DNA from 3 places in the Paenibacillus sp. PvP094 genome. Region 3 is predicted to be linked to each of the others. Evidence: a T-box and tRNA genes for the amino acid it is inferred to sense, from the RefSeq annotation. Region 3 holds a T-box; the other regions hold tRNA genes.

Evidence for each region. A T-box is a leader RNA that pairs with one kind of tRNA and senses whether it is charged. The one in region 3 lies ahead of tyrS (tyrosine--tRNA ligase), so its partner is inferred to be a tRNA-Tyr.
Region 1: it has a tRNA-Tyr gene. The T-box ahead of tyrS (tyrosine--tRNA ligase) is inferred to sense a tRNA for this amino acid. The anticodon was not compared.
Region 2: it has a tRNA-Tyr gene. The T-box ahead of tyrS (tyrosine--tRNA ligase) is inferred to sense a tRNA for this amino acid. The anticodon was not compared.

The regions. Positions count from the first base shown of each region.
Region 1 is NZ_JBEPOM010000001.1:1,763,638-1,773,294, reverse strand. Features, by position in the region: rRNA gene ABIC22_RS08350 (23S ribosomal RNA) at 1-2,516, shown strand, start outside; rRNA gene rrf (5S ribosomal RNA) at 2,590-2,706, shown strand; tRNA gene ABIC22_RS08340 (tRNA-Ile) at 2,746-2,822, shown strand; tRNA gene ABIC22_RS08335 (tRNA-Ala) at 2,911-2,986, shown strand; tRNA gene ABIC22_RS08330 (tRNA-Asn) at 2,988-3,063, shown strand; tRNA gene ABIC22_RS08325 (tRNA-Glu) at 3,068-3,139, shown strand; tRNA gene ABIC22_RS08320 (tRNA-Val) at 3,264-3,339, shown strand; tRNA gene ABIC22_RS08315 (tRNA-Thr) at 3,345-3,420, shown strand; tRNA gene ABIC22_RS08310 (tRNA-Asp) at 3,430-3,507, shown strand; tRNA gene ABIC22_RS08305 (tRNA-Phe) at 3,529-3,601, shown strand; tRNA gene ABIC22_RS08300 (tRNA-Tyr) at 3,614-3,699, shown strand; tRNA gene ABIC22_RS08295 (tRNA-Lys) at 3,707-3,779, shown strand; tRNA gene ABIC22_RS08290 (tRNA-Leu) at 3,791-3,871, shown strand; tRNA gene ABIC22_RS08285 (tRNA-Gly) at 3,882-3,956, shown strand; tRNA gene ABIC22_RS08280 (tRNA-Arg) at 3,966-4,042, shown strand; tRNA gene ABIC22_RS08275 (tRNA-Leu) at 4,058-4,136, shown strand; tRNA gene ABIC22_RS08270 (tRNA-Pro) at 4,145-4,218, shown strand; tRNA gene ABIC22_RS08265 (tRNA-Gly) at 4,230-4,300, shown strand; gene iolD (3D-(3,5/4)-trihydroxycyclohexane-1,2-dione acylhydrolase (decyclizing)) at 4,615-6,480, shown strand; gene iolE (myo-inosose-2 dehydratase) at 6,541-7,437, shown strand; gene iolC (5-dehydro-2-deoxygluconokinase) at 7,627-8,637, shown strand; gene ABIC22_RS08245 (CoA-acylating methylmalonate-semialdehyde dehydrogenase) at 8,686-9,657, shown strand, end outside.
Region 2 is NZ_JBEPOM010000001.1:3,083,479-3,093,135, forward strand. Features, by position in the region: rRNA gene ABIC22_RS14195 (23S ribosomal RNA) at 1-2,211, shown strand, start outside; tRNA gene ABIC22_RS14200 (tRNA-Asn) at 2,278-2,353, shown strand; tRNA gene ABIC22_RS14205 (tRNA-Ser) at 2,357-2,448, shown strand; tRNA gene ABIC22_RS14210 (tRNA-Glu) at 2,455-2,526, shown strand; tRNA gene ABIC22_RS14215 (tRNA-Val) at 2,712-2,787, shown strand; tRNA gene ABIC22_RS14220 (tRNA-Met) at 2,805-2,878, shown strand; tRNA gene ABIC22_RS14225 (tRNA-Asp) at 2,909-2,986, shown strand; tRNA gene ABIC22_RS14230 (tRNA-Phe) at 3,080-3,155, shown strand; tRNA gene ABIC22_RS14235 (tRNA-Thr) at 3,176-3,251, shown strand; tRNA gene ABIC22_RS14240 (tRNA-Tyr) at 3,256-3,341, shown strand; tRNA gene ABIC22_RS14245 (tRNA-Trp) at 3,348-3,421, shown strand; tRNA gene ABIC22_RS14250 (tRNA-His) at 3,452-3,524, shown strand; tRNA gene ABIC22_RS14255 (tRNA-Gln) at 3,538-3,612, shown strand; tRNA gene ABIC22_RS14260 (tRNA-Gly) at 3,617-3,691, shown strand; tRNA gene ABIC22_RS14265 (tRNA-Cys) at 3,699-3,772, shown strand; tRNA gene ABIC22_RS14270 (tRNA-Leu) at 3,807-3,885, shown strand; gene ABIC22_RS14275 (class I SAM-dependent methyltransferase) at 4,141-5,088, shown strand; gene ABIC22_RS14280 (helix-turn-helix domain-containing protein) at 5,165-7,534, opposite strand; gene ABIC22_RS14285 (LiaF transmembrane domain-containing protein) at 8,026-8,334, shown strand; gene ABIC22_RS14290 (PspA/IM30 family protein) at 8,369-9,040, shown strand; gene ABIC22_RS14295 (PspC domain-containing protein) at 9,045-9,275, shown strand; gene ABIC22_RS14300 (PspC domain-containing protein) at 9,293-9,657, shown strand, end outside.
Region 3 is NZ_JBEPOM010000001.1:4,497,933-4,507,589, reverse strand. Features, by position in the region: gene ABIC22_RS20795 (carboxypeptidase M32) at 130-1,644, opposite strand; gene ABIC22_RS20790 (beta-class carbonic anhydrase) at 1,866-2,426, shown strand; gene ABIC22_RS20785 (PadR family transcriptional regulator) at 2,616-3,182, shown strand; gene ABIC22_RS20780 (hypothetical protein) at 3,283-3,783, shown strand; gene ABIC22_RS20775 (YxcD family protein) at 3,789-4,067, shown strand; gene tyrS (tyrosine--tRNA ligase) at 4,225-5,484, opposite strand; T-box leader at 5,604-5,826, opposite strand; gene ABIC22_RS20765 (DMP19 family protein) at 5,927-6,373, opposite strand; gene ABIC22_RS20760 (Imm63 family immunity protein) at 6,366-6,836, opposite strand; gene ABIC22_RS20755 (protein adenylyltransferase SelO) at 7,021-8,490, opposite strand; gene ABIC22_RS20750 (solute carrier family 23 protein) at 8,783-9,657, opposite strand, start outside.

The DNA.
Region 1 (9,657 bases), 2.7 Mb from region 3:
CGGATCCCGAGTAGTGCGGGGCACGTGAAACCCCGTATGAATCCGGCAGGACCATCTGCCAAGGCTAAATACTTCCTAGCGACCGATAGTGAAGCAGTACCGTGAGGGAAAGGTGAAAAGCACCCCGGAAGGGGAGTGAAATAGAACCTGAAACCGTGTGCTTACAAGAAGTCAGAGCCCATTTTAGGGGTGATGGCGTGCCTTTTGTAGAATGAACCGGCGAGTTACGTTCCCGTGCAAGGTTAAGGTGAAGAGCCGGAGCCGCAGCGAAAGCGAGTCTGAATAGGGCGACATAGTACGTGGACGTAGACCCGAAACCGGGTGATCTACCCCTGTCCAGGGTGAAGGTGCGGTAACACGCACTGGAGGCCCGAACCCACGCACGTTGAAAAGTGCGGGGATGAGGTGGGGGTAGCGGAGAAATTCCAATCGAACTCGGAGATAGCTGGTTCTCCCCGAAATAGCTTTAGGGCTAGCCTCGGAAAACAGAGTCGTGGAGGTAGAGCACTGATTGGGTGCGGGGCCCGCAAGGGTTACCAAGCTCAGTCAAACTCCGAATGCCATAGACTTACTTCCGGGAGTCAGACAGTGAGTGCTAAGATCCATTGTCAAAAGGGAAACAGCCCAGACCATCAGCTAAGGTCCCCAAGTGTGTGTTAAGTGGGAAAGGATGTGGAGTTGCACAGACAACCAGGATGTTGGCTTAGAAGCAGCCACCATTGAAAGAGTGCGTAATAGCTCACTGGTCGAGTGACTCTGCGCCGAAAATGTAACGGGGCTAAACACACCACCGAAGCTATGGCTTGATGCTTGCATCAGGGGTAGGGGAGCGTTGTATAAGGGTTGAAGGTGTACCGTAAGGAGCGCTGGACATTATACAAGTGAGAATGCCGGTATGAGTAACGAAAAGATCAGTGAGAATCTGATCCGCCGAAAGCCTAAGGGTTCCTGAGGAAGGCTCGTCCGCTCAGGGTAAGTCGGGACCTAAGGCGAGGCCGAAAGGCGTAGTCGAAGGACAACAGGTCGAAATTCCTGTACCACCGTAAATCGTTACGAGCGATGGGGGGACGCAGTAGGGTAGTGACGCAGACTGATGGATGTCTGTCCAAGCAGTGAGGCTGATGTGTAGGCAAATCCGCACATCGTAAGGCTGAGCTGTGATGGGGAGTGAAAATTACAGTAGCGAAGGTCATGATCTCACACTGCCAAGAAAAGCCTCTAGCCAGATGAAGGTGCCCGTACCGCAAACCGACACAGGTAGGCGAGAAGAGAATTCTAAGGCGCGCGGAAGAACTCTCGTTAAGGAACTCGGCAAAATGACCCCGTAACTTCGGGAGAAGGGGTGCCCCGGTAGTGTGAATAGCACGAGGGGGCCGCAGTGAAAAGGCCCAAGCGACTGTTTAGCAAAAACACAGGTCTGTGCGAAGCCGTAAGGCGAAGTATACGGGCTGACGCCTGCCCGGTGCTGGAAGGTTAAGGGGAGCGGTTAGGAGCAATCCGAAGCTGTGAACCGAAGCCCCAGTAAACGGCGGCCGTAACTATAACGGTCCTAAGGTAGCGAAATTCCTTGTCAGGTAAATTCTGACCCGCACGAATGGCGTAACGACTTGGGCGCTGTCTCAACGAGAGATCCGGTGAAATTTTAATACCTGTGAAGATGCAGGTTACCCGCGACAAGACGGAAAGACCCCATGGAGCTTTACTGCAGCTTGATATTGAATTTGGGTACGATCTGTACAGGATAGGTGGGAGCCTTTGAAGCATGAGCGCCAGCTTGTGTGGAGGCACCGTTGGGATACCACCCTGATCGTATCTAGGTTCTAACCTGGTGCCCTTAGCGGGTACGGGGACAGTGTCAGGTGGGCAGTTTGACTGGGGCGGTCGCCTCCTAAAGAGTAACGGAGGCGCCCAAAGGTTCCCTCAGAATGGTTGGAAATCATTCGAAGAGTGCAAAGGCATAAGGGAGCTTGACTGCGAGACCTACAAGTCGAGCAGGGACGAAAGTCGGGCTTAGTGATCCGGTGGTACCGCATGGAAGGGCCATCGCTCAACGGATAAAAGCTACCCTGGGGATAACAGGCTTATCTCCCCCAAGAGTCCACATCGACGGGGAGGTTTGGCACCTCGATGTCGGCTCATCGCATCCTGGGGCTGAAGTAGGTCCCAAGGGTTGGGCTGTTCGCCCATTAAAGCGGTACGCGAGCTGGGTTCAGAACGTCGTGAGACAGTTCGGTCCCTATCTGTCGTGGGCGTAGGAAATTTGAGAGGAGCTGTCCTTAGTACGAGAGGACCGGGATGGACGTACCGCTGGTGTACCAGTTGTTCCGCCAGGAGCACCGCTGGGTAGCTATGTACGGACGGGATAAGCGCTGAAAGCATCTAAGCGTGAAGCCCCCCTCAAGATGAGATTTCCCAGTATGTAAGACCCCTTGAAGACGACGAGGTAGATAGGCTGGGGGTGGAAGTGCAGTAATGCATGGAGCTGACCAGTACTAATCGGTCGAGGGCTTATCCAAATTGCAGGTTTTGATCGCAAATTTCGTTTCGGATCTAGTTTTCAGAGAATGATCTCTGAGTATAGCAGCATCGTTTGGTGGCGATGGCGGAGGGGTTCCACACGTACCCATCCCGAACACGACCGTTAAGCCCTCTAGCGCCGATGGTACTTGGACCGAAGGGTCCTGGGAGAGTAGGACGCTGCCAAGCGAGACCCCACTGGGGTATTTTTTTTCGAGTTTTTGTTAAGGGCCCTTAGCTCAGTTGGTTAGAGCGCACCTCTGATAAGGGTGAGGTCGGTGGTTCGAGTCCACCAGGGCCCACCATATAAGTTTTAAGACAATTACGGGGTCCCCGGAAAGTAATCGGAATAAACCTCGAAGCTATACTTCACTTTGTGGGGTAAACAAACATGGGGCCATAGCTCAGCTGGGAGAGCGCCTGCCTTGCAAGCAGGAGGTCAGCGGTTCGATCCCGCTTGGCTCCACCATTCCCTGATAGCTCAGTTGGTAGAGCACTCGACTGTTAATCGAGTTGTCACAGGTTCGAGTCCTGTTCGGGGAGCCAGTAAGGCCCGTTGGTCAAGGGGTTAAGACACCTCCCTTTCACGGAGGTAACAGGGGTTCGAATCCCCTACGGGTCATAGCTTTACTTTTTAAAGCATCAAGGGGATGAGAATCCCAAAGGTTCGTCGGAGGATAATCATCGTTAGCAGCTGCTACGCAGTCTCGATCGAAGTGAGAGTATCCCCTACGGGTCATAGATATGGAGGCTTAGCTCAGCTGGGAGAGCATCTGCCTTACAAGCAGAGGGTCGGGGGTTCGAGCCCCTCAGCCTCCACCATATACGCCGGTGTAGCTCAACTGGTAGAGCAACTGACTTGTAATCAGTAGGTTGGGGGTTCAAGTCCTCTCGCCGGCACCATTAATGCCTGGAACCGTGGTGTAGTTGGCCTAACATGCCTGCCTGTCACGCAGGAGATCGCGGGTTCGAATCCCGTCGGTTCCGCCATTAATTTATAAAATTTAATAAGGCTCGGTAGCTCAGTCGGTAGAGCAGAGGACTGAAAATCCTCGTGTCGGCGGTTCGATTCCGTCCCGAGCCACCTTTTAATCCTGGAGGATTAGCGAAGTGGCCAAACGCATCAGACTGTAAATCTGCTCCCGTACGGGTTCGGTGGTTCGAATCCATCATCCTCCACCAGTTTTATGAGTCATTAGCTCAGTTGGTAGAGCACCTGACTTTTAATCAGGGTGTCGAAGGTTCGAGCCCTTCATGACTCACTTTTATATATGCGCGTGTGGCGGAATTGGCAGACGCACTAGACTTAGGATCTAGCGTCTTTGACGTGGGGGTTCAAGTCCCTCCACGCGCATCCCTTATACGCGGACGTGGCTCAGCGGTAGAGCATCGCCTTGCCAAGGCGAGGGTCGCGGGTTCGATTCCCGTCGTCCGCTCCAATTAAATATGCGCCCTTAGCTCAGCTGGATAGAGCGTTTGACTACGAATCAAAAGGCCGGGAGTTCGAATCTCTCAGGGCGCGCCATTTATAACTTCATATGCCGGCGTGGCGGAATGGCAGACGCGCTCGACTCAAAATCGAGTGGGAAACCGTGGAGGTTCGAGTCCTCTCGCCGGTATAACATAACGGGATGTAGCTCAGCTTGGTAGAGCACCTGGTTTGGGACCAGGGGGTCGCATGTTCAAATCGTGTCATCCCGATATTATTTTACGCGGGTGTAGTTCAATGGTAGAACTTTAGCCTTCCAAGCTAATAGCGTGGGTTCGATTCCCATCACCCGCTTACCGATATAGAGAAAAAAGAGATGATCATGATCATCTCTTTTTTTTGTGCTTTTAGGGTTTTCACCAGACTACATACTCTCTGCAATTACATCCTTTTGAACTTGAACAAATACAACTCACCCTGTGATATGTTGATTGGCAGCTTATAGATCAGAGTAGCCCTCATTTTTTATAAAACGCTTACAAAAATATCTTGCCTGTTTAGCCATGATGTAATACTATACCAATTAAGCGCTTAACCTTTACGGGTAAGGCGCTTAAACTTAACGCAGATTAAGCGCTTTACCCGTAAAGGGAAAGGAGACGAAATCCATGACAACGATCCGGCTGACCATGGCCCAGGCACTGCTCCGCTATCTGGATCAGCAGTATATTTCCGTAGATGGTGTTGAGACCAAATTCGTGAAGGGTGTTATCGGTATTTTCGGACACGGTAATGTTACAGGAATAGGAGAGGCACTGGAACGCAGCCCAGGAAGTCTGACGTACATGCAAGGCAAGAATGAACAGGGTATGGTACACACTGCAGCGGCATATGCCAAGCAGAAGAATCGCAGACAAATATACGCGTGTACCACATCGATCGGCCCAGGTGCGTTGAATATGATTACCGCAGCTGCAACAGCGACCGTGAACCGGATTCCTGTACTTCTGCTTCCTGGAGATAACTTTGCCACACGTGAGCCGGACCCAGTACTGCAACAGCTTGAGGTGAGCAGTGATTATACCGTCTCGGCTACAGACCCATTTAAAGCGGTCAGCAAGTATTGGGATCGCATTGTACGTCCTGAACAGTTAATGATTGCTGTAACACAGGCAATGCGTGTTCTCACGGATCCAGCGGAGACGGGAGCGGTAACGCTGGCACTGCCGCAGGATGTGCAGGCAGAGGCGTACGACTACCCGGAAGCGTTCTTCGCCCGCAAGGTGCATTACCTGGACCGCCGCCCCCCGGTTCAGGCAGCCATTGAACGGGCTGCGGAACAGCTGGCCCGTGGCAGGAAGCCGCTGCTGGTTGCTGGCGGCGGTGTGTTGTATTCCGAGGCGTCTGTTCAGCTTGCTGCCTTCGCCGAGGCATTTGGCATTCCGGTTGCCGAGACCCAGGCTGGCAAAAGTGCACTGTCCTGGGACCATCCACTCAACGTGGGGGCCATCGGGGTTACAGGCTCTCTGGCGGCAAACCGACTTGCGAGAGCAGCAGATGTTGTGATCGGCGTCGGCACCCGGTTCTCGGATTTCACGACGGCGTCCCGATCCGCTTTTCAGCATCCTGAAGTGACATTTATCAACCTAAACCTGAACGGTATGGATGCAGCCAAGCTGGGCGGGGAAGCCATCCTGGCAGATGCACGGGAAGGTCTGCAAGCCCTGAAAACGGCAATGCAGGAACGGGGATACCGTAGCGGCTACGGCCCATCCGAGGTTGCTGATCTGCGGGGTGAATGGAACCGAGAAGTAGATCGGTTGTATGAACTAAAGCACGAAGCCGGCTTGGCACAGACCACCGCCGTTGGAATTATTAATCGGACCATTGATCCATCTTCCATCATCGTGTGTGCGGCAGGAAGCCTGCCCGGAGATTTGCATCGCCTGTGGCGAGCAGCAGCACCGAAGACGTATCACATGGAATACGGCTTCTCCTGTATGGGCTATGAGGTGAGTGGTGCGTTTGGAGCAGCGCTCGCAGAGCCGGATCGGGAAGTATATGCCATGGTTGGTGACGGTAGTTACCTGATGCTGCATTCCGAGTTGGTGACCAGCCTGCAGGAACAGAAGAAGTTCACCATTTTGCTATTCAATAACAATGGATTCCAATGCATTCATAATTTGCAGCGTGAGCACGGCAGTGACGGATTCGGCAACGAGTTTCGTTATAGGGAATCGGAGAGTGGACGACTGACAGGGGATTACATGCCGATGGATTTTGCAGCACATGCCCGCAGTCTGGGAGCACAAGCATATCGAGCGGAAACAGCAGAGCAGCTGGAGCAGGCGCTCAGGGATGCTAGGAATGAGAGCGTGACGACACTTATCGAGATTCCGGTTGTACCAGGGACAAATGCAGGAGGATATGAATCCTGGTGGAATGTTGGCGTGCCGGAAGTATCAACGGAAGAAAAGGTGGTAAATGCTCATCATGCAATGCAAGCCAGCCGTGCCAAAGTAAATCTCATTTAATTCAGCACCGTATATCTGAACAGACAAGATGCTGAACTCAAATAAAGGAGACGTGGAGCCATGAACAAGCTGCCATTTCAGCTCGGGATTCATCCGATCAACTGGGTCGGCGAGGATGTGAAGGAGCATGGAGACAACACGACGTGTGAGCAGATTTTGGATGATATTCAGCGACTCGGACTGACTGGTACGGAGATGGGGCGCAAATATCCAACGGATCCAGCCGCACTGCGTGAGGAATTAGATAAGCGCAATATCCGTCTCGTTTCCCAGTGGAAGTCGGTATTGCTCTCCGACCCGGCATACCGGAAATCAGAGCTGGACAGCTATCGCAGACACACGGAGTTTCTGCAATCGATGGGTAGTACGGTCATTAGTACAGCAGAGGTCGGGGGTTCCCTGCATTTTGATCCACGGCGGACTCCGCATGAGAAGGAAGTGCTAAGACTCAGTGAATCCGAGTGGCACATCCTTGCTGAAGGGTTGAACGAGGCTGGTGCCATTGCACGAGAACATGGATTGAAACTGACATACCATCACCATGGCGGCACCGTAGTGGAACGGCCGGAGGAGATCGACCGGTTGATGGAATTGACCGATCCTACTCTCGTTTACTTGCTTTATGACACGGGTCATGCCTACTACGGGGGAGCTGATCCACTTGCTCTGCTGCGTAAGCATTATGACCGGATTGCCTATATTCACTTGAAAGATATCCGTCCGGATGTTCTGGATGAGGCACGGGCAGCACAATCTGATTTTGTCGGCTGTATTCGCAAAGGGGTATTTACTGTACCCGGGGATGGATGCATTGATTTTGCACCGATTCTGCAGGAATTGGTTGATCGGGGATACGATGGGTGGGCGATGCTTGAAGGCGAGCAGGATCCTGCCATTCATAACCCATATGAGTATGCGAAACGTTCCCTCTTGTACATGAATTCATTAATTAGGTAGACCATCTAATTCGGCATGAGTTTATTATGATTTCCATAGGGTTAGGTAACGAAGGTGTTTTTCATAGGTGCATATCAAAATACCAATGTAGACAGAAGGTGTATTCGGAGAGAAGAGTATGTTTTATCTGGACCGTTCAGCACCTTCAATCTAGAACATTATTCCATTTACAGAAAGGGGTTCTGAGCCATGGCTTACGTTTCCTTTCCTGCTTCCAGGAAGACGGATTTTACCGCAATCGGAAGACTATGCATTGACTTGAACGCCAATGAGATTAACCGTCCGATGGAAGAGACGATGACGTTTACGAAGTATGTAGGTGGATCTCCGGCCAATATTGCGATTGGCATGTCCAGGCTCGGCATGGAGACGGCCTTTATCGGGAAAATCGCCAATGACCAGATGGGAAGGTTCATCCATAGTTATCTGGAACGCAATGGAATTGATACGTCCAATGTGGTAACCGATGACACAGGAGCAGTGACAGGGCTTGCTTTTACCGAGATCAAAAGTCCAACCGACTGCAGCATACTGATGTATCGAGACCATGTAGCTGATCTGCTGTTACAAGCCCGTGAAGTGCAGGAGCAGCTGATCGAGGGTTCCAAAGTACTGTTAATTTCCGGAACGGCTCTTGCCCAGAGCCCATCTCGTGAAGCAGTATTTCAGGCACTAACGTATGCAAAAAAACATGGAACGGTCATTGTATTTGATCTCGATTATCGTCCCTACACCTGGACATCGGCGGAAGAAACAGCAGTGTATTACAACCTTGCAGCCGAAAAATGCGATATCATCCTGGGCACCCGTGAGGAATTCGACATGATGGAGACATTTGACCATAATACACAGCGCAGCGATCAGGTGACCTCGCAAAAGTGGTTTGACTACTCAGCAAAAATTGTTGTTATCAAGCATGGCAAGGAGGGATCCATCGCCTATACCCGCGAGGGGTTATCCCATCGTGCAGACAGCTACCCAGCGCGTGTGGTGAAAACATTTGGAGCTGGCGACTCCTATGCAGCAGGATTCCTGTACGGATTAATGCAGAACTGGACGATTGAACGCAGTATGGCGTACGGCAGTGCAGCAGCGAGTATCGTCATTTCTAGTCACAGCTGCTCGGATGCGATGCCAACGGTGGAACAGGTGAATGATTATATTGAGCGCTGTAATCGGGGCGAGATTATAGTGTCCTGAATCACTAAAGAATGGCTGCAACATATATAAGCGAAGGGAGACAGGGCTATGGGAAAAGGAATTTCGGAAGCGTCCACAACCGTGACGATGGTACAAAACTGGATCGGGGGTGCCTGGGTAGCCCCGGTGGCAACCCGAACCGAGCCGGTCATGAATCCGGCTACGGAGGAAGTCATTGCACACGTACCGCTGTCAGAACAGGCAGACGTGGATCTCGCGGTCCAAACGGCAAGAGAGGCATTCCCATCCTGGAGCAGCACACCAGTTCCTCGCCGTGCGCGTGTTTTGTTCCGCTACCAGCAGCTGCTGGTAGAACACTGGGAAGAGCTGGCCCGGCTGGTCACATTGGAGAACGGCAAAAGCTATGCCGAAGCCTACGGGGAAGTACAGCGGGGCATTGAATGCGTCGAATTCGCGGCGGGTGCTCCGAATCTGATGATGGGCAAGCAGCTGCCTGATATCGCCACGGGGCTGGAATCAGGCATGTACCGGTACCCGATCGGCGTTATAGGGGGGATCACCCCTTTCAACTTCCCAATGATGGTACCGTGCTGGATGTTCCCGCTGGCGATTGCGTGCGGGAATACCTTTGTGCTGAAGCCCTCCGAGCGAACACCGCTGCTCGCAGGGCGCCTGGCTGAGCTGTTCAAGGAAGCTGGGCTTCCGGACGGTGTACTTAACATCGTTCACGGTGCGCATGACGTCGTGAACGGACTGCTTGAACATCCGGATGTTCAAGCCATCTCTTTTGTCGGCTCACAGCCTGTGGCTGAATACGTCTACACTACTGCATCCGCTCACGGAAAACGGGTGCAGGCACTCGCCGGTGCCAAAAACCACTCGATCGTCATGCCGGATGCCGACCTTGACCTGACGGTGAAGGAGATCACCAGTGCAGCTTTTGGCTCAGCCGGAGAACGCTGCATGGCCTGTTCGGTTGTCGTGGCCGTTGGTGATATTGCAGATGCGTTGGTCCAAAAGCTGGTGGAAGCAGCGGACAACATCACGATAGGCAACGGT
Region 2 (9,657 bases), 1.4 Mb from region 3:
ACCCGAAACCGGGTGATCTACCCCTGTCCAGGGTGAAGGTGCGGTAACACGCACTGGAGGCCCGAACCCACGCACGTTGAAAAGTGCGGGGATGAGGTGGGGGTAGCGGAGAAATTCCAATCGAACTCGGAGATAGCTGGTTCTCCCCGAAATAGCTTTAGGGCTAGCCTCGGAAAACAGAGTCGTGGAGGTAGAGCACTGATTGGGTGCGGGGCCCGCAAGGGTTACCAAGCTCAGTCAAACTCCGAATGCCATAGACTTACTTCCGGGAGTCAGACAGTGAGTGCTAAGATCCATTGTCAAAAGGGAAACAGCCCAGACCATCAGCTAAGGTCCCCAAGTGTGTGTTAAGTGGGAAAGGATGTGGAGTTGCACAGACAACCAGGATGTTGGCTTAGAAGCAGCCACCATTGAAAGAGTGCGTAATAGCTCACTGGTCGAGTGACTCTGCGCCGAAAATGTAACGGGGCTAAACACACCACCGAAGCTATGGCTTGATGCTTTGCATCAGGGGTAGGGGAGCGTTGTATAAGGGTTGAAGGTGTACCGTAAGGAGCGCTGGACATTATACAAGTGAGAATGCCGGTATGAGTAACGAAAAGATCAGTGAGAATCTGATCCGCCGAAAGCCTAAGGGTTCCTGAGGAAGGCTCGTCCGCTCAGGGTAAGTCGGGACCTAAGGCGAGGCCGAAAGGCGTAGTCGAAGGACAACAGGTCGAAATTCCTGTACCACCGTAAATCGTTACGAGCGATGGGGGGACGCAGTAGGGTAGTGACGCAGGCTGATGGATGCCTGTCCAAGCAGTGAGGCTGATGTGTAGGCAAATCCGCACATCATTAAGGCTGAGCTGTGATGGGGAGTGAAAATTACAGTAGCGAAGGTCATGATCTCACACTGCCAAGAAAAGCCTCTAGCCAGATGAAGGTGCCCGTACCGCAAACCGACACAGGTAGGCGAGAAGAGAATTCTAAGGCGCGCGGAAGAACTCTCGTTAAGGAACTCGGCAAAATGACCCCGTAACTTCGGGAGAAGGGGTGCCCCGGTAGTGTGAATAGCACGAGGGGGCCGCAGTGAAAAGGCCCAAGCGACTGTTTAGCAAAAACACAGGTCTGTGCGAAGCCGTAAGGCGAAGTATACGGGCTGACGCCTGCCCGGTGCTGGAAGGTTAAGGGGAGCGGTTAGGGAGTAATCCCGAAGCTGTGAACCGAAGCCCCAGTAAACGGCGGCCGTAACTATAACGGTCCTAAGGTAGCGAAATTCCTTGTCAGGTAAATTCTGACCCGCACGAATGGCGTAACGACTTGGGCGCTGTCTCAACGAGAGATCCGGTGAAATTTTAATACCTGTGAAGATGCAGGTTACCCGCGACAAGACGGAAAGACCCCATGGAGCTTTACTGCAGCTTGATATTGAATTTGGGTACGATCTGTACAGGATAGGTGGGAGCCTTTGAAGCATGAGCGCCAGCTTGTGTGGAGGCACCGTTGGGATACCACCCTGATCGTATCTAGGTTCTAACCTGGTGCCCTCAGCGGGTACGGGGACAGTGTCAGGTGGGCAGTTTGACTGGGGCGGTCGCCTCCTAAAGAGTAACGGAGGCGCCCAAAGGTTCCCTCAGAATGGTTGGAAATCATTCGAAGAGTGCAAAGGCATAAGGGAGCTTGACTGCGAGACCTACAAGTCGAGCAGGGACGAAAGTCGGGCTTAGTGATCCGGTGGTACCGCATGGAAGGGCCATCGCTCAACGGATAAAAGCTACCCTGGGGATAACAGGCTTATCTCCCCCAAGAGTCCACATCGACGGGGAGGTTTGGCACCTCGATGTCGGCTCATCGCATCCTGGGGCTGAAGTAGGTCCCAAGGGTTGGGCTGTTCGCCCATTAAAGCGGTACGCGAGCTGGGTTCAGAACGTCGTGAGACAGTTCGGTCCCTATCTGTCGTGGGCGTAGGAAATTTGAGAGGAGCTGTCCTTAGTACGAGAGGACCGGGATGGACGTACCGCTGGTGTACCAGTTGTTCCGCCAGGAGCACCGCTGGGTAGCTATGTACGGACGGGATAAGCGCTGAAAGCATCTAAGCGTGAAGCCCCCCTCAAGATGAGATTTCCCAGTATGTAAGACCCCTTGAAGACGACGAGGTAGATAGGCTGGGGGTGGAAGTGCAGCAATGCATGGAGCTGACCAGTACTAATCGGTCGAGGGCTTATCCAAATTGCAGGTTTTGATCGCAAGTTTCGTTTCGGATCTAGTTTTCAGAGAATGATCTCTGAATAATATTCCCTGATAGCTCAGTTGGTAGAGCACTCGACTGTTAATCGAGTTGTCACAGGTTCGAGTCCTGTTCGGGGAGCCATATGGAGAGGTGTCCGAGTTGGCCGAAGGAGCACGATTGGAAATCGTGTAGGCGCCACAAGCGTCTCGAGGGTTCGAATCCCTCTCTCTCCGCCATAGTAAGGCCCGTTGGTCAAGGGGTTAAGACACCTCCCTTTCACGGAGGTAACAGGGGTTCGAATCCCCTACGGGTCATAGCTTTACTTCTAAAGCATCAAGGGGATGAGAATCCCAAAGGTTCGTCGGAGGATAATCATCGTTAGCAACTGCTACGCAGTCTCGAACGAAGTGAGAGTATCCCCTACGGGTCACTAATTTCACCTCAAAAAAGAGGTTGATTTTAACAACAGTTTTATGTTAAGATCATAAATGTGTTGTTCGGAGGCTTAGCTCAGCTGGGAGAGCATCTGCCTTACAAGCAGAGGGTCGGGGGTTCGAGCCCCTCAGCCTCCACCATATAACTTTTATAACGACGCGGGGTGGAGCAGCCCGGTAGCTCGTCGGGCTCATAACCCGAAGGCCGCAGGTTCAAATCCTGCCCCCGCAATATTTATACTTTCTTTACAGAAAGTGATCTGGAACCGTGGTGTAGTTGGCCTAACATGCCTGCCTGTCACGCAGGAGATCGCGGGTTCGAATCCCGTCGGTTCCGCCATTTTTACCCTACATGAGGAATCTGTTCACTAAGTCTGATATATGGCACCGACGCCCTGGATAAAGTGCAACGTTCATGAGTAGACTTTATTATGGCTCGGTAGCTCAGTCGGTAGAGCAGAGGACTGAAAATCCTCGTGTCGGCGGTTCGATTCCGTCCCGAGCCACCATTATCACTACAACTTAATACGCCGGTGTAGCTCAACTGGTAGAGCAACTGACTTGTAATCAGTAGGTTGGGGGTTCAAGTCCTCTCGCCGGCACCACTATGGAGGATTAGCGAAGTGGCCAAACGCATCAGACTGTAAATCTGCTCCCTTACGGGTTCGGTGGTTCGAATCCATCATCCTCCACCAGTTTTTAGGGGCATAGTTTAAAGGTAGAACAACGGTCTCCAAAACCGTTGGTGTGGGTTCAATTCCTGCTGCCCCTGCCAATTAACTTTTTTTAAGTAATAACGCATATGGCGATCGTGGCGAAGTGGTTAACGCACCGGTTTGTGGATCCGGCATTCGGGGGTTCAATTCCCCTCGATCGCCCCTTTGTTTTTATTGGGGATTAGCCAAGCGGTAAGGCAACGGACTTTGACTCCGTCATGCATAGGTTCAAATCCTATATCCCCAGCCATTTTGCGGACGTGGCTCAGCGGTAGAGCATCGCCTTGCCAAGGCGAGGGTCGCGGGTTCGATTCCCGTCGTCCGCTCCAAAAATATGGCGCCATAGCCAAGTGGTAAGGCACAGCTCTGCAAAAGCTTTATCCCCAGTTCGAATCTGGGTGGCGCCTCCAGTATATTTACTAAAAATATACTACAACATGATATGCCGGCGTGGCGGAATGGCAGACGCGCTCGACTCAAAATCGAGTGGGAAACCGTGGAGGTTCGAGTCCTCTCGCCGGTATAACGTATAACCCTGTGGATTGCTTAGACAATTCACAGGGTTATTTTTATTACTTTATTTCTCGCAATTGATGAATAGTCCAAACTATGAGGTTGACGTATAAATAAATTAAATATATTGTAGATAAATAAAGTCTTTGATATGGAGCCATTGTGATATTGGCTAAACAGTGTTGAGATACTTTTATTGGTTTAAAAAGAGAAGATCCTTTCTGGTGAACTTTCAATTTTATTACATAGAACGGAGTGAAACGAAATGCTTGAGCAAAAAGTGTCTGAGGAGAACAATTCAGTTAATTATTCAGAACTATTATTTGATCTATCGATCTGGGAAGAGGCGTGGAAGCAGCGGCCGAGGAATCCAAGATATAAGAAAAAGAGTGCGCCATTCGAAACGGAAGAAGCATTTGAACGCTGGGCACGAGACTATCATCATCAATCCTTCACAGAAGAAGGTAAGAAGCGTTCCGAGCGCATCATGAGCTGGATTGAGAATCAAGGCGTAGACTTCAGTGAGTTATCCATTTTGGACATTGGAGCGGCTTCAGGCATTTTTACAATTCCTTTTGCAGAAAAGGGGGCAACTGTCACTGCAGTCGAACCTTCTGAACTGCTTATTTCTTTGATGAAAGAGACAATCCCGAATACATTAGCATCTAAAATTGAGATCGTTCCTGAACGGTTTGAAGAAATATCGATTCAGGAGAAAGGCTGGGAACAGAAATATGATTTTGCCTTTGCTTCCATGTGCCCCGCAATGTCTGATTGGGAAACCGTTGAACAGGCAATTCAAAGTGCTCGCAAATACGTTTATATCAGTGCTATGGCCGGCCCGAGAGTGCATACGTTAATAGACGAGTTTAAAGAGGTACTTCATGTTAATCCGCCTTACCGTTCGGGAGATATGGGATACATACAACAGCTGCTATTCTTGAAGGGTTACGCGTATACGTCGTTAATTACTAATGAAGTCAACACCATTGAGATGCCTGTTCAGCAAGTTGTAGATCATCTACAGGAATGGCTAAACACCTATGGATTGCCTACGGACACAGACTCACTATACAAGGCAGAGCACTATATCCGAAGTGCCTATCCAGATGGCGTGGTTAACTTCCTACGTGGCGGCAGGTTCGGAAAAATACTAATTCAGCTGGACCAACAGAATATGAAGATTGTTCGTAAGAAAGAAGCTAAGCAATAAAATAAGAAATAAACCATGCGCGAATCATTAAAAGGAGCAGACCATCTGCTCCTTTTTCATTCGTTATTACAAACAATTATTCCATGGAAGAGCGAAGAGGCTTCTGTCTACGTTCCCGGTACTGACCTGGAGTGATTCCCTCCCATTTTCGAAATGAACGGATAAAGTTCTGCGGGTTGTTGTAACGTAGCCGAGCAGCAATATCCTTAATGGTTAGCTCGGTTTCATCCAACCATTTTCGGGCCATCTTGAACCGATACTGTGACAAATATTCACTGAATGCGTAGCCTGTTTCTTTGCTGAACACAGTACTCAAATAGCTCGCATTATAATGGAGCCTACAAGCACACTCTTCGAGTGTCAGATCGGTATCGTATTCCTGATGGATGATGGCAATCATTCTTTCCGAGATCTGCTGATGCTGTGCATAATGCCTTTCTCTGAAAATGCCAATAACCGGTCTAATGATACGGTAAATAAACCATTGTTCGATATCGGCAGCCGTTTGCAGAGCGAGCAGTTCGTTAATCATTGGGCTGTGCCCTGAAGAGATCTGCCCAAGTCGTATACCTGATTCCTGCATCATTTGTAATATGTGCATCAATAATCGAGTTAAAGCAACCTGGTATTCTTCCTCTGTCCATTCCATATGATACACACGCTGGAGCAACTGTTGTAATAGTACGGAAGCTTCTGCCTCATCTGCAGATTGAATCGATTGCATAAGACGATATTCGAGGGACTCAGGGTAAGGTAGCGTCCACAAGGAAGAGTAAATTGAGGCTTCCTCATTTTGTTTGACGCTAGCTCCTGATATGGTCTGCTGCTGTAACAGCTTCATGGCTTCAATATACGCCAGGTGTATTTCTGAAAAGGAAGAGTATGGTTGGCTGAAACGGATATTCAGCTGAAGATTCAAAACTTCGCTCACTCGATGGTACAGCAGCTCAGTTATTTCGTAAAGTTCATTTGAAAATACAGAGTTGTCCATTTGGATAGAACCTATTACGGTTACTACAGTCTGTTCCACAATGATCGGAAGGAGCTGTCGATCCTTATCGATGGATTCGTCCACTATATTCTGAACGGCAAATAACAGGAGATCGAGATCGTGATGATCATACTTCGTTTGACTTGCTAAATCGATCTGTAGGGTCAATACGGCTATTTGTTGCCACTCAATAAGATGATCTCTGTAGCCTAGTTCGCTCAAGTTTTGGTGCAGCATGCCAGGTGAGCACTTACCTAGAAGCATATTTATCATATACTGAGTGCGTGTCTGCAAAACGTATTGATTTAATTTATACTCCATCTGGGATCGAGAAGCTGAAAGCTGGGTAATATGGGTCTTGATCTGCTCGAATTCATCTTGAGATCGTAAATGATTCGATAAAACTCTGTCAGTAATTCCTAGCTGCGATAGCAGGTTCCGTATGGGGATATGCAAACGCCTTGAACCTAACCATACGATTAATATGGAGAGTAGAAGGAGTATTACGCCGACAGACAAGGTATACAGTCCAATCTCAACATACTCTTGGGATAGGACATTCATGGGTGTAATTAAAATATAAGTCCATCCCTTTAACGGTGTCTTAGCGAAGGTTAAGGAATATTCTGTATCGGCAATTCGAACCTCGTGGTATTCCTTTGAAGCAGCAGACATATTCGGAGAGAGCAATTCGCTCATGTCCATTTTAGATTCAATATCTTCGATGTTCATTGCCGATAAGGGTTGTCCAATATACATAGGATCGGGGTGAACAAGAATACGCTGTTCCCTGTTCACAATAATCAATTCTGAAGCAGACATATCCATGTCAACGGATTCAGATACAATAGAATGATGCAATGAGCATGCAGGAATTCCGCCAATTAAAGCTGAGTCAGCGGGTGCATTCATAAACGAGATGGATCTGCCGAGCACGATATGATAGTTACATCCGGACGGGAAATCCTGTTCATTATGTTTAAATACAGATGATGGAATCAGCTGCCAGCCAGAGGTCAGGGTTTTGGACAACAAATCTCGCATGGGAAGAGCCAAAGGGAAGTCCGTGTTAAGATATAACCCCGCATGATCGACCAGCCAATCCTGAGCCTCGTTAACTAGCGTAATATCCATTAAGGGCTCCCAGGATCGCATATGTTGAAATTCGGATTGAAGCTGGTTAGCTGTCGTTAATGTTCCTGGAAGTGTGGCTGAAAGGGACTGAAGTGTAATAGGAGAGCGAGTCGCCTGATCCAGCATATAACTGACGGTGTTAAGCTTATGCTCGACGCTCGTCTGCATGTATAAAAGAAGTTGTTTATTCGCTTGCATGCGATGCAGCTCCGTTTGATTCATGGAATACAGAATTGCCGCTATTCCGGCCAGCAGAATAGGCAAGGTACTGAGCAGAATGCCAAACAAGATCATTTTATGAAGATAACTGATGGACCGCACAGCCCCCACTCCTAACTTCAGAATTAGGATCAATACTGCTTCTATTTTAGTAAACGCTTACATTAATAACAACATAAATTTGTTTATATGGATAAAAAAGTATTTGCGTTTCGAGTTAAGAAGAGCTTTTCATTCAACCGTACATCATTCGGGGGAAACGAATTCCTTTTGTAAACGTACATAAGGCTTAAGGGCAGATCATATCAATGGCGCTTGCAAGCTCAGATGAGGTTAAGTCTCTCTACTCTGATAAGGGGATATGAAGCATCCCAATTTCAACTTCATTGTATGTCGACAGAGGTCTGATGCAAGGACAGACGGAGGTCCAACCCCATCCCCGACCTGAGTCTAGGATGAAAAACCGTCCACGGTCTGTTTTGAAAAGTCCCCGTTTCCCCTAGAATAAAGACATAAGGTTGAACAAGAAACAACAAACACAAACGAGCAAATAAACAAATCAAAATACAAACCGAAAGGGTGGTGAAAAAATTATGAGATGGAATAAGGGAAATGGTTGGGCGATTGTCCTGATTGCGCTGGGAGCTCTCATCCTTTTCGGAAAGTTAACTCCGCTTCTTGGACACCTGATGGGGTATCTGATTCCGATTCTGATGATTGCACTTGGTTACTACGGGGTTAAACGAGGAAATGTAATGCTGGGCTGGATCGTCTTGATCATCGGTATCTTGTCACTGATGGGTAAACTGGCTTGGTTGATCGGACCAATCATCGCCATCGGATTAATCATCTTCGGTGTCTCGATGCTCAGCAACAATCGCAGTCGTCGTGGCCGCTACTAAATTATCACGATCTTGAAAAGGAGGACAGAACATAATGAGTGTATTTCGTCGAATGCGGGATATTACCGTAGCTACATTAAATGAACATCTGGAGCAAAGTCAGGATCCAGTCAAACTGATTGATCAGTTTCTGGTCTCGACCCGCCAAGACATTGGCGAAGCCGAGAAGCTTCGTCATCAATATGCAAGCCATACTAGACAGATGAAGCAGCAAGCCGACCAGGCAGCAAGCATGGTGCACAAACGGGAAGAGCAGGCTTCAATGGCTCTGAAAGCAGGAGAAGAGCATCTTGCGAAACTGGCCCTGCAGGAGAAAATTCTCCATGAGGAAAAAATGGAACAATACAACGAACTGTATGCCCAGAGCAATGCAGCATTACAGGAACTTGATGAACAGATTGACCAGCTGAAAGTGGAGTATCAGAATGTGTACAGCAAACGTCAATACTACTACGCTCGTATGCAAACCATTCAATTGCAGCAACGAATGAATCAAAGAGGTCACTACAATAATCAGAATGTACCTCGAATGTTCAATCGCCTGGACGACCAAGTCTCTGATCTTGAATATGAGGCACAGAGTCTGAGAGACATTCGCCGCATGAGCCAGGATGGTTCAGGAACAGCAGGCAGCATGTCCTCCTCTACCTTGGATAAAGAGCTGGAGCGCCTGAAACAGAAGCTGAACAATGAAAGGAAGGAGTAGTCACATGAATAGATTATACCGCTCGACGCGTAACCGAAGGCTGACAGGTTTGATCGGCGGCATCTCTGAGAATCTTGGTTTTAGTTCGATGCTGCTGCGTCTCATCTTCTTCATCAGTATTTTCGCTACGGGGGGTACATCATTGCTGATCTACTTCATCGCTGCATTAGTGGTACCGAAGGAACCCTATCCTGCAGATCCATACGGATATGATTCCGTAACAGGATATAAGTAAACGAAAGGAGTAAGCACATGAGCAAATTATACCGCTCAACGCGTGACCGGATGCTAACAGGTTTGATCGGCGGGATATCCGAATCCATCGGAATGGACTCCACGCTGCTGCGGATCATCTTCGTCATCAGTATCTTTGTAACAGGCGGCACAGCGTTGTTAATCTACTTTATCGCAGCCCTGGTGGTACCGAAAGAACCGTTTCCACCTTATGACCCGTACGGTTACGGTCCCGGTCCTGGCAGAGGATACAACAGCTATGATCACGACCCGAACAGAGGACCTTTCCGGGGCAGCAATCAAGGTCACGGTGGCTTCGGTCCCGGCCCAGGTTACAATAACAGACCCAATTCGGGCCCACGTTCTTACGATAATAACAGCTA
Region 3 (9,657 bases):
TTTCAGCAGTTTCTCTCTACTATGAATATGCCGCTGCCCATCAAAAGGTTAAGAACTTGCACACCAAAAAAGAGCCGGGCATATGCCCGGCTCTCTCTAGTACCTGCTTCGTGGTATGTGATTGTACAACTACAGTTTGTAAATCTCGGTATACTTTGCTTCCAGGTAGTCCGCCAGATAATCCGGGTTTAGTTCCTCACCTGTCACAGCGAGAATCAATTCGGATGGCGTACGGCTCTTGCCGTAACGATAAATCTTGTCCGTTAACCATTCCTTGATCGGTATCAGATTGCCTTCAGCAATATAAGAGTCAAACTCCGGCAGTTCCTGGCGCAGCGTATGTAGAATCTGAGCGGCATACATATTGCCGAGTGAATACGATGCGAAATAACCAAAATCGCCACCGGACCAGTGAACATCCTGAAGCACACCTACACCATCGTTTGGAGGAACGATGCCTAAATATTCTTTGTACTTGGCGTTCCAGGTTTCCGGCAAATCCTTGACTTCCAGTCCCTCATTGAACAGCATTTTTTCAATCTCATAACGGATGATAATGTGCAGATTATACGTCAGCTCGTCTGCTTCAATTCGAATCAGGGAACTTTCGACGCGGTTGATCGCACGGTAGAAATCTTCCAGAGCCACATCGCTCAATTGCGGAAAATGCTGCTGCAAGTCTTGATAATAGCGAGTCCAGAACGGACGGCTGCGGCCAATCATATTTTCCCACAGACGGGACTGGGATTCATGAATACCCATCGACGTTCCTTCAGCCAGAAGGGTACCTGCCAGACTTTCGTCAATATTTTGCTCATATAGAGCGTGTCCGCCTTCGTGCAAAGAACTGAATACCGCGCTCGCCACATCATCCTGCAAGTAATTCGTCGTGATTCGCACATCCCCCGGGTTAAGTCCTGTCGCGAACGGATGCACACTCTCATCCAGTCTTCCGGCATCAAAGTCATAACCCATCTGTCCCAAAATGAACAAACTGAATTTTTCCTGTTGATCCGTATCAAACAGCTGGTTTAAGAACTCCGTATTCGGCTTGTTTTCGGAAGCATTGATCCTTTCCTGCAGCGGCACCAAACGTGCTTTCAACCGGGCAAATACCGCATCTACTTTCTCTACGGTCAGATCCGGCTCATACATATCAAGCAGCGTATCATAGCGTGTGTCTTTCACACCCCAGTAGTCGATGAACTCCTGTTTGAGTTTCACGATCTCTGTCAAATACGGGGAAAAGCCTTCAAAATCGCTATTATGCTTGGCATCTTCCCATGCCGTTTCCGATTTGGCCGTAAGCACCGTATATGCTTGAACCTTCTCAGGCGGGACGGATTGGCTCCGATCGTATTCCTTTTTGCATTCCAATACCAGACGGCGATTTATATCATCCAGTTGATTCAACACCTCTGGTTTTGTCAGCGTGTCCAAATAGGTTTTCATCTCAGCCGAAGTTTGAAGCTTGAACGCTTCGGTAGATAACATGCCAATGGTTTCCGAACGAGTCGGAACGCCTTTCTTCGGCGCACCAGTGCGCAGATCCCAATGAAGCAAACCAATGGCTTCGTGATAACTTTTGATTTTGCTGGCCAAATTAAGAAATGGTTCCAGATGTTTCAGGGTTTGTTCTTCCATTGTTATCGTTCACCTCTCCAAAAAAAGTTTAGACTCCCTATTGATGATACTTTTTGCAATGCGTATAATCAACTTTTAACAGAGGTAAATGGCTAGATTCTTATTCATAAGATATCATGCCGTTTGCTGACCGTGGTATAATCAAGAGCAGGGCGTAGGACAGGCTGCATACCGATGCAGCAGCCGTGCTCATCGTATTTGGATAACAGGAGGCAATGGACATGAACAACATTCAAGAGATTTTGGCGTACAACAAATCATTTGTCGAGACGAAAGAATACGAAAAGTATACGGCCGGTAAGTTTCCAACTAAAAAAATGGCAATTATCACATGCATGGACACCCGTCTGGTGGAACTGCTGCCTAAAGCGATGAATTTGAAGAATGGTGAGGTTAAAATCCTTAAAACGGCAGGCGCCATTATCTCTCAACCTTTCGGTTCTGTTATGCGAAGCGTGCTTGTAGCTATCTATGAGCTCGGGGCAGACGAAGTTGTTGTTGTCGGTCACACCGAGTGCGGTATGGCATCTTTGCAAGCAGACACAATGATTGGTCACATGCTTGACCGCGGCGTATCCAAGGAAGTCATCAATGCTCTGGACAACTCCGGAATCAATTTGAACAATTGGCTTCGAGGGTTTAACAGTGTTGATGAAGGGGTAAAACATACTGTAGGAGTCATCAAAAATCATCCCCTGTTTCCACAGGGAGTACCCGTTCACGGCATGATTATCGATTCCTCCACAGGCCAGCTTGAGCTTGTAGTTGAAGGGTACGAGTAACAGGCATCTCTCTAAATGGTTTTGGGTGCGGACCTCAGGGTCCGCACTCTTTTTTTGTCTAAATTGAGGCAGTTATGCTGTCAGGTTGTCAAACCATACAGTTTCAGTGTACACTTTTATGAAAGCGGTCATTGATGGCAATATTCATTGTTTTCACTGGCCTAGCCCTAATATTAAGGAGACATGTGCATGAACATACTTTCCTACGGATTGCTCGGGCTGCTTACCCGCGAGGAGTCGTCTGGTTACGATCTGATGCTGAAAATCCAGCCTCATTGGCAAGCCAAACACAGTCAGATCTACCCGCTCCTGTCCAAGATGGAAAATGATGAACTATTATCTTCCCGCTGGGTGCAACAGTCTGACAAACCGGACAAAAAAATGTATGCAGTCACGGAAAAAGGTATTGAGAAGCTGCTCGGATGGATGATCACTCCTGTTACTGCTCCGGTAACGCGTGACGAATTCAATTTGCGGATTTTGTGTGTCGGCATTGCCGAAGATGGAAGCATGAGACGCATTCTGAATGAGCGCAAAAACTGGTTTATGGAGCGCATCCGTTATTTCGAGGATCTGAAGTCCCGCATCCCTCAAGATAACCTCCGCGTAGGCAACCGGGAATTTGGGAGCTACATTTTGGTTCAAAAGGGATTAATGAATGCCCAGACCGGCCTGGAATGGTGCAACTGGGTGACTCAGCTGCTCGATGGTCAGGCAGCCATTCAGGACCCTTGTCCGATTATTTCGGAAAATTAAACAAAATTTGAAACGTTCCTGCTTTTTGACCGTATTACATGAGTAAGGCCCATTTTTAGGGCTAATCACACAATTTAATCGGGGGGTTACGATCTTTACAATGAAGAAAAAATTTGGAATTAAACATCTGATGATGGTTTTTATGGCTTTCACTCTGTTGTTCGCAACAGTTGGCGTAGCAAATCCGGATTCTGCTGACGCAAGACGTGGTGGCGGTTTCAAGTCAGGTACGAAAAGTTATACCAACACACCTAAGAAATCCGACAATAATAATGTGAGCCAATCGAACTCGAACAAATCGGGTACTGGTGCAGCTGCAACGAACCGTGGGGGATTCTTCGGCGGTGGCGGTGGATTCATGAAAGGCATGATGCTGGGTGGTCTGGCAGGTATGCTGTTCGGCGGATTGTTCGGCGGCATGGGAGCCCTCGGAAACATTCTTGGATTGCTTGTCAACGTCGCTGCAATTATGCTGATTGTGATGCTGGCAATGGCACTCTTCAGAGCGATCACGAATCGCCGTAAACCGGCTGCAGATGGTCGTTATGACCGCCGCAACGATCGTGATGATGATGACCGCAACAGAAACGGACGGTATTAATCATTATGGTTCTAAGCATGGATGAGATTGTTAATGCAATCTGTCTTCACATGGCTGAACGCAAAGGTGTGCGCCCGACCGATGTCAATGTTGAACTGAGCTGGGAAGAAGATACGGGATACTCCGCTGAAGTCTGGATTCAAGGCCGTAGTCAATACTTGGTTGAATCCAACATGATAGAAGCGATCCTGCGCTACCTGCACAGCGAATACAACATCCGGGCTTACCGTGAAAACGTCAGGCTTGATCTGGACGAAGAGATTACAGCCATTGTGAATCAATAATCAAATCAATTATTTGCGGATGAATTGTTAAAGGGCCGTCTCCCTAATGTCATTGACATTAGTGGAGACGGCCCTTTTGTTTACTTAAGAGTTATGAATATCCTGGGAATTTAAACTAACGTTGTTCTTCCCAAGATATTCATGATACGGTACGTTCCTACTTCAATTTCACAAGGCTGTAGTTCTTCTTGCCTTTACGAATAATGATGAACTTGCCACCAATTGCATGCTCCGCAGACACTGTGAATTCCAGCTCTGTAATCTTCTCTCCGTTCATAGAAATCGCACCTTTGGTGACATCCTCACGTGCTTGACGTTTGGATGGCTCAAGGCCCAGATCCACCAGCCAGTCCACGATGTTTTTGGCTTCGCCGTCTGTTTCAAATGTAGGCATTTCCTTGAAGCCCTGCTCGATCTCATCGGCTGTCAGGGAGCGAATATCTCCACTGAAGAGGGCTGCGGTAATACGTTTAGCTTGCTCCAGCATCTCTTCGCCGTGAACGAATTTTGTCATTTCTTCGGCGAGTGCCTTCTGCGCTTCACGTTTGTGCGGCTCAGTCTCTACCTTTTCAGCCAAAGCTTCAATCTCCTCTTTGCTGAGGAAGGTGAAGTATTTCAGGTACTTGATGACATCGCGATCATCCGTATTCGCCCAGAACTGGTAGAATTCGAACGGTGTCGTTTTCTCCGGATCCAGCCAGATCGCGCCGCCAGCTGTTTTACCAAACTTCGTACCATCCGCTTTGAGCATCAGAGGGATCGTCAAACCGTATGCTCTTGCTTCAGATCCTTCTTTCTTGCGAATCAGATCCAGACCGCTCGTGATGTTGCCCCATTGATCCGAACCACCGATTTGCAGCTGCACGTCCTCGTTTTTGAACAGGTGATGGTAATCCAGAGACTGCAGGATCTGGTAGGAAAACTCGGTGAACGAGATTCCGCCTTCCAATCTGCTTGCCACGACATCTTTTGCCAGCATCGTGTTAAGATTGAAGTTTTTCCCGTAATCACGCAAAAACTCGATGACGTTAATTTGATGTGTCCAGTCGTAGTTGTTTACCATGCGAACCTGGTTGTCGCCTTCGGTTACAAACAATTTTTTCATCTGTGCTGTCAGCTTATTAACGTTCTCTTGGACCTGTTCCAGTGTTTGCAGCGAACGCTCGGATTGACGTCCACTTGGGTCACCAATTGTACCCGTTGCCCCCCCAATCAGGATTACCGGACGATGTCCCGCTAGTTGAAAACGTTTCAGCATCATGAACGGAATCAGGTGACCGATGTGCATACTGTCTCCAGTAGGGTCAACCCCACAGTACAAGGATATCGACTTGGTTTCGGTCAGCTCACGCAGCCCCTCCGCATCCGTCTGTTGGTTTATGGCGTCACGCCATTCAAGTTCATCAATAATATTCAACCCAAACAACCCCTTTCTCTTCTAATCGTTCTTCAGTCATGGACTACGTTAATGGTCAAAGATACAGATGGGAGCAGCTTTTTTGGACACAAAAAAATCGCCTCCTTGTCTTCATTAGACATAGGGACGATTATCATAACCGTGGTACCACCCAACTTGCATGAACAGATGCTTACGCATCATCCATACCGCTTTTGGCAATATATCGTTTGCCCATTCCGCTTGGCATTACCCAAGTACTCCAGAGTGTAATTCGCAGCCCTTGTATGTATCAGGTTCCATCAACCCCTGACTTTCTGTAACAGGGACAAAGCCGCTACTGCGCTCCATCAACGTAATTCATGTATTAGATTATAGCCAGTATAGCCGAACGTTCAACCCATTGCAAGAGCCTGTATTTAATCTGCTCACAGTACAGCAAAAGAGACTCTGATCTTTTATACTATGCCTCTATATTCAGCTTCCTATGATAATGCGTGTATGCCTTCTCCGCAATTTGATCCTCGTTATCCCACAATCGCTGATCCAGAGTATCCAACCTTAGTTCCTCTTCTGTCGTGAGTAAACGGGGAATGTCCCATAATGCTGTAAGCCGTTCATCATCCGCCAAATGCTCTATCAAGCGATACTGCTCCTGAATATTGCCCAGCACCTGGTTCGCACCAATCGTATGTAATGCCCGCAAAACATGAAGATATGCTTCTTCTCCCCAGTTGCAGAAAAATTGAATGAACCCACCGTTATATACGTCTACTTCCAACAGCCATAGGGCTGCAATCTCCTGTTCCTCGGATGTTAATCCCGACCATCCCTGTTCTTGTTTGTTCTTTTTGTCTACAAACTTCAACGCATAATCATACCATACATCATTGATATCTTGATTAGTCATGCCCTTCATCCCTTCCCCTAGGCTGCATGCTCTCCAGTTCCTGGCGTTTACCGATTTGATGCCAGTGCAAATAGGGTTCTCCCAATTGCTGAAAAGCGTTCGTTACGTTGCGATCCATTTCATGTATCACTTCGCTCGTATATTTCAAATGCGTGTTGATATTATCAACATCATATTTTTTCAACATCTCCACATGCACCGTGGTAAAAATAATATCCTCCAGCAGCCAGTAGATAACCATCTCGGTCTGCTTCAACTTTTTCTCCAACATGGGCATTCCACGTTCATAGATGGTGACGATATAGGTTCCACTTTCCATTTCAACATAAGGCACACCTTCCCATTTGAAAGGCTCCAATAGACGGTTAACATATGTATTGCTCTGTTCTTGGTCAAAGTCTGTTAGGGATAACAGTTCAAGCAGCTTGACTGCTAATTCCTGTTTGGTTAAAACATCTGACATGGCAGCTCACCACCTGTAATTCATTTAAATTGCATTCCCCATGACCTGATCATGAAAAAGCTGCCGGTGGCAGCTTCTTCGTGATCACCAGGTTGCTTGTTGTACTCGCAAGGTACCTATTGCAACTCATGATTGTATTTTTTAATCTGAAATGTTCAATCTGAATGCTGAATCTGCACTCCCATCAGGTTCCGCAAAATGTCCGATAAGATGGATCACAGGTCGCCGGCAATGTGGCGTATTCTTCCTGTTCCGGTGTATGTGCGTAAGGTTTCCGGAGAACGGCTAGCAGCTGATTCATTACGCTATAATCCCCATCATTCTCTGCCCGTTCGAGCGCTTCTTCCACTCTATGATTCCGTGGGATGACTGCAGGATTGCTGCTCTTCATCAATTGCTCTACAGCCTCTTTTGATTCAGACTGCCGGCCCAGTCTGGCTTTCCAGCGTTCGTTCCATTCCGCAAATTCCGGTGCTTCGTTCAGATTCGAGTTCTCCCACTTATCAAAAGTCAAAGCTAAGAACGTATTCGTGAAGTCCGCCGATTGCTTTTCCATCAGTTCCAGAAGATCTTTCATCAGCGTTTCATCTTCGTCCTCTTCTGTCAATAATCCCAGCTTGGCACGCATGCCGGATAACCATTCATGATGATACTGCTCTGAAAATTGGGAAATGGCATCCTGTGCAATCTGTATGGCCACATCTTCATTATCATGCAGCAGCGGCAGTAATGTCTCGGCAAGACGAGCCAGATTCCAGCCCGCAATATAGGGTTGATTGCCGTAGGCATAACGGCCTTGCGTATCGATTGAACTAAAGACTGTAGCCGGATTATAAGCATCCATAAATGCACAAGGGCCGTAATCTATCGTTTCTCCACTGATGGCCATATTGTCCGTATTCATGACACCATGTATAAATCCAACATTCTGCCATTTGGCTATCAGCGAAGCCTGTCGTTTGATGACTTCCCGGAGGAAGTTCAAGTAACGGTTATGATCTAAAGGAATGTCAGGAAAATGCCGTTCCAGCGTATAGTCCGCCAGTGCTCTCAGTTCGTCTACAGTTCCCCATCTAGCTGCATACTGAAAGGTTGCCACGCGGATGTGACTGGAGGCCACACGGGTTAATATGGCACCCGGTCGTTCCGTTTCACGAAAAATGCTTTCTCCAGTAGTCACTACCGCCAAACTTCTCGTTGTAGGGATACCTAGTGCTTCCATGGCCTCGCTAATAATATATTCACGCAGCATCGGTCCGATCGCTGCCCGACCATCCCCTCCACGGGAGTATGGCGTTCTGCCCGAACCTTTGAGCTGAATGTCCACCCTCTCGCCCTGTGGCGTAATCTGTTCACCCAGTAGCAATGCCCGTCCATCACCAAGCATGTTGAAATTGCCAAACTGATGGCCTGCGTAAGCTTGAGCCAGAGGCTCGGCTCCAGGCGGAATTTCATTGCCTGCAAAAATTGCTGCCCCTTCCTTGCTGTTCAGCGTTTCAGCATTCAGTCCGAGGCTGGTCGCAAGGGTTTCATTTAAGATGACAAGCTCAGGTGACTGTACCGGTACTGCACCCTGACTCGTATAAAAGGTCTGCGGCAGCCGGGCATAACTATTGTCCAAATTCCAGCCTGCCCCTAACTTATCCTTTTCCATGTGCACTCCACTCCTTCTCCTCAACAAAGGAACTCCTCTGTTTGTATTCATGTAGCCTGTGTGAACCAATGCTCATTTATGTAGTCGCATGGAATTTCGAAATGATGAACATATCATATGTTCATAAGGAAACTTTAGCATATTTGTAGGGTGTTTGCATGTTTCATCGCATCCGACAGCCAAATAAGCCCACAAGGTATTCATTAGGAAGAAGGATATTTTCCACTCTTTCCAGCAATGAATCCTATGTGGGCTTACTCGTTTAATTCGCTATTATTCAGTTAAGATGGAATCAGGTATGTGCCTCCTGAGTTCCCGCTACAGGCTGAACAGGCAGACTTTCCTTTTTGAAACCAAGGTTGAAAAAGATATTAAGCAGAATCGCTGACAGACTTCCTGTAATGATACCATCGCTCACAATGATCCGAATGCTTTGTGGCAGCTGGGCAAACAGGTCTGGTACGGCTGTGACACCAAGCCCGAGCGAAACCGAACAAGCGACGATCAACAGGTTGGACTGCTTGCCAAAATCGACGGTTTGCAGCATTTTGATTCCAGAGGATACGACCATACCGAACAGAACCACTGTCGCACCGCCTAATACTGCACTTGGGATAATGGTTGCAAATGCCGCTACCTTCGGAATGAGTCCGAGGAAGACCAGTATGCCTCCGGCTGCAACCACGACATTTGTTGTTTTCACCTTGGACAATTGTACGAGCCCGACATTCTGCGCGAATGTATTGTATGGAAAGGCATTGAATATACCGCCAAGTACAAAAGCCAAGCCCTCTGCACGATAACCGCGAGCCAGATCCTTCTCATTGATGGGCTGATCGCAAATTTTGCTCAAAGCCATAAACACACCTGTTGACTCGATAATCACGACAGTACCTACGATGATCATTGTGATAATCGGGCCAAGCTCAAATGTTGGCATTCCGAAATAAAAGGGTTGTGGCAAGTGGAACCATGACGCTTCCTGTACAGGAGAGAAATTCACTTTTCCCATGAGGGCCGCAATGAGAGTTCCAGCGATGATGCCAATCAGGACGGCAAGAGATTTAACGAAACCCCGAGCATACCGGTTCAGTACCAAAATAAAGAGCAGTACTCCGAAAGAAAGTGCCAGATTGTCCAAGCTTCCGAAGTTCTCACTGTTTGCCC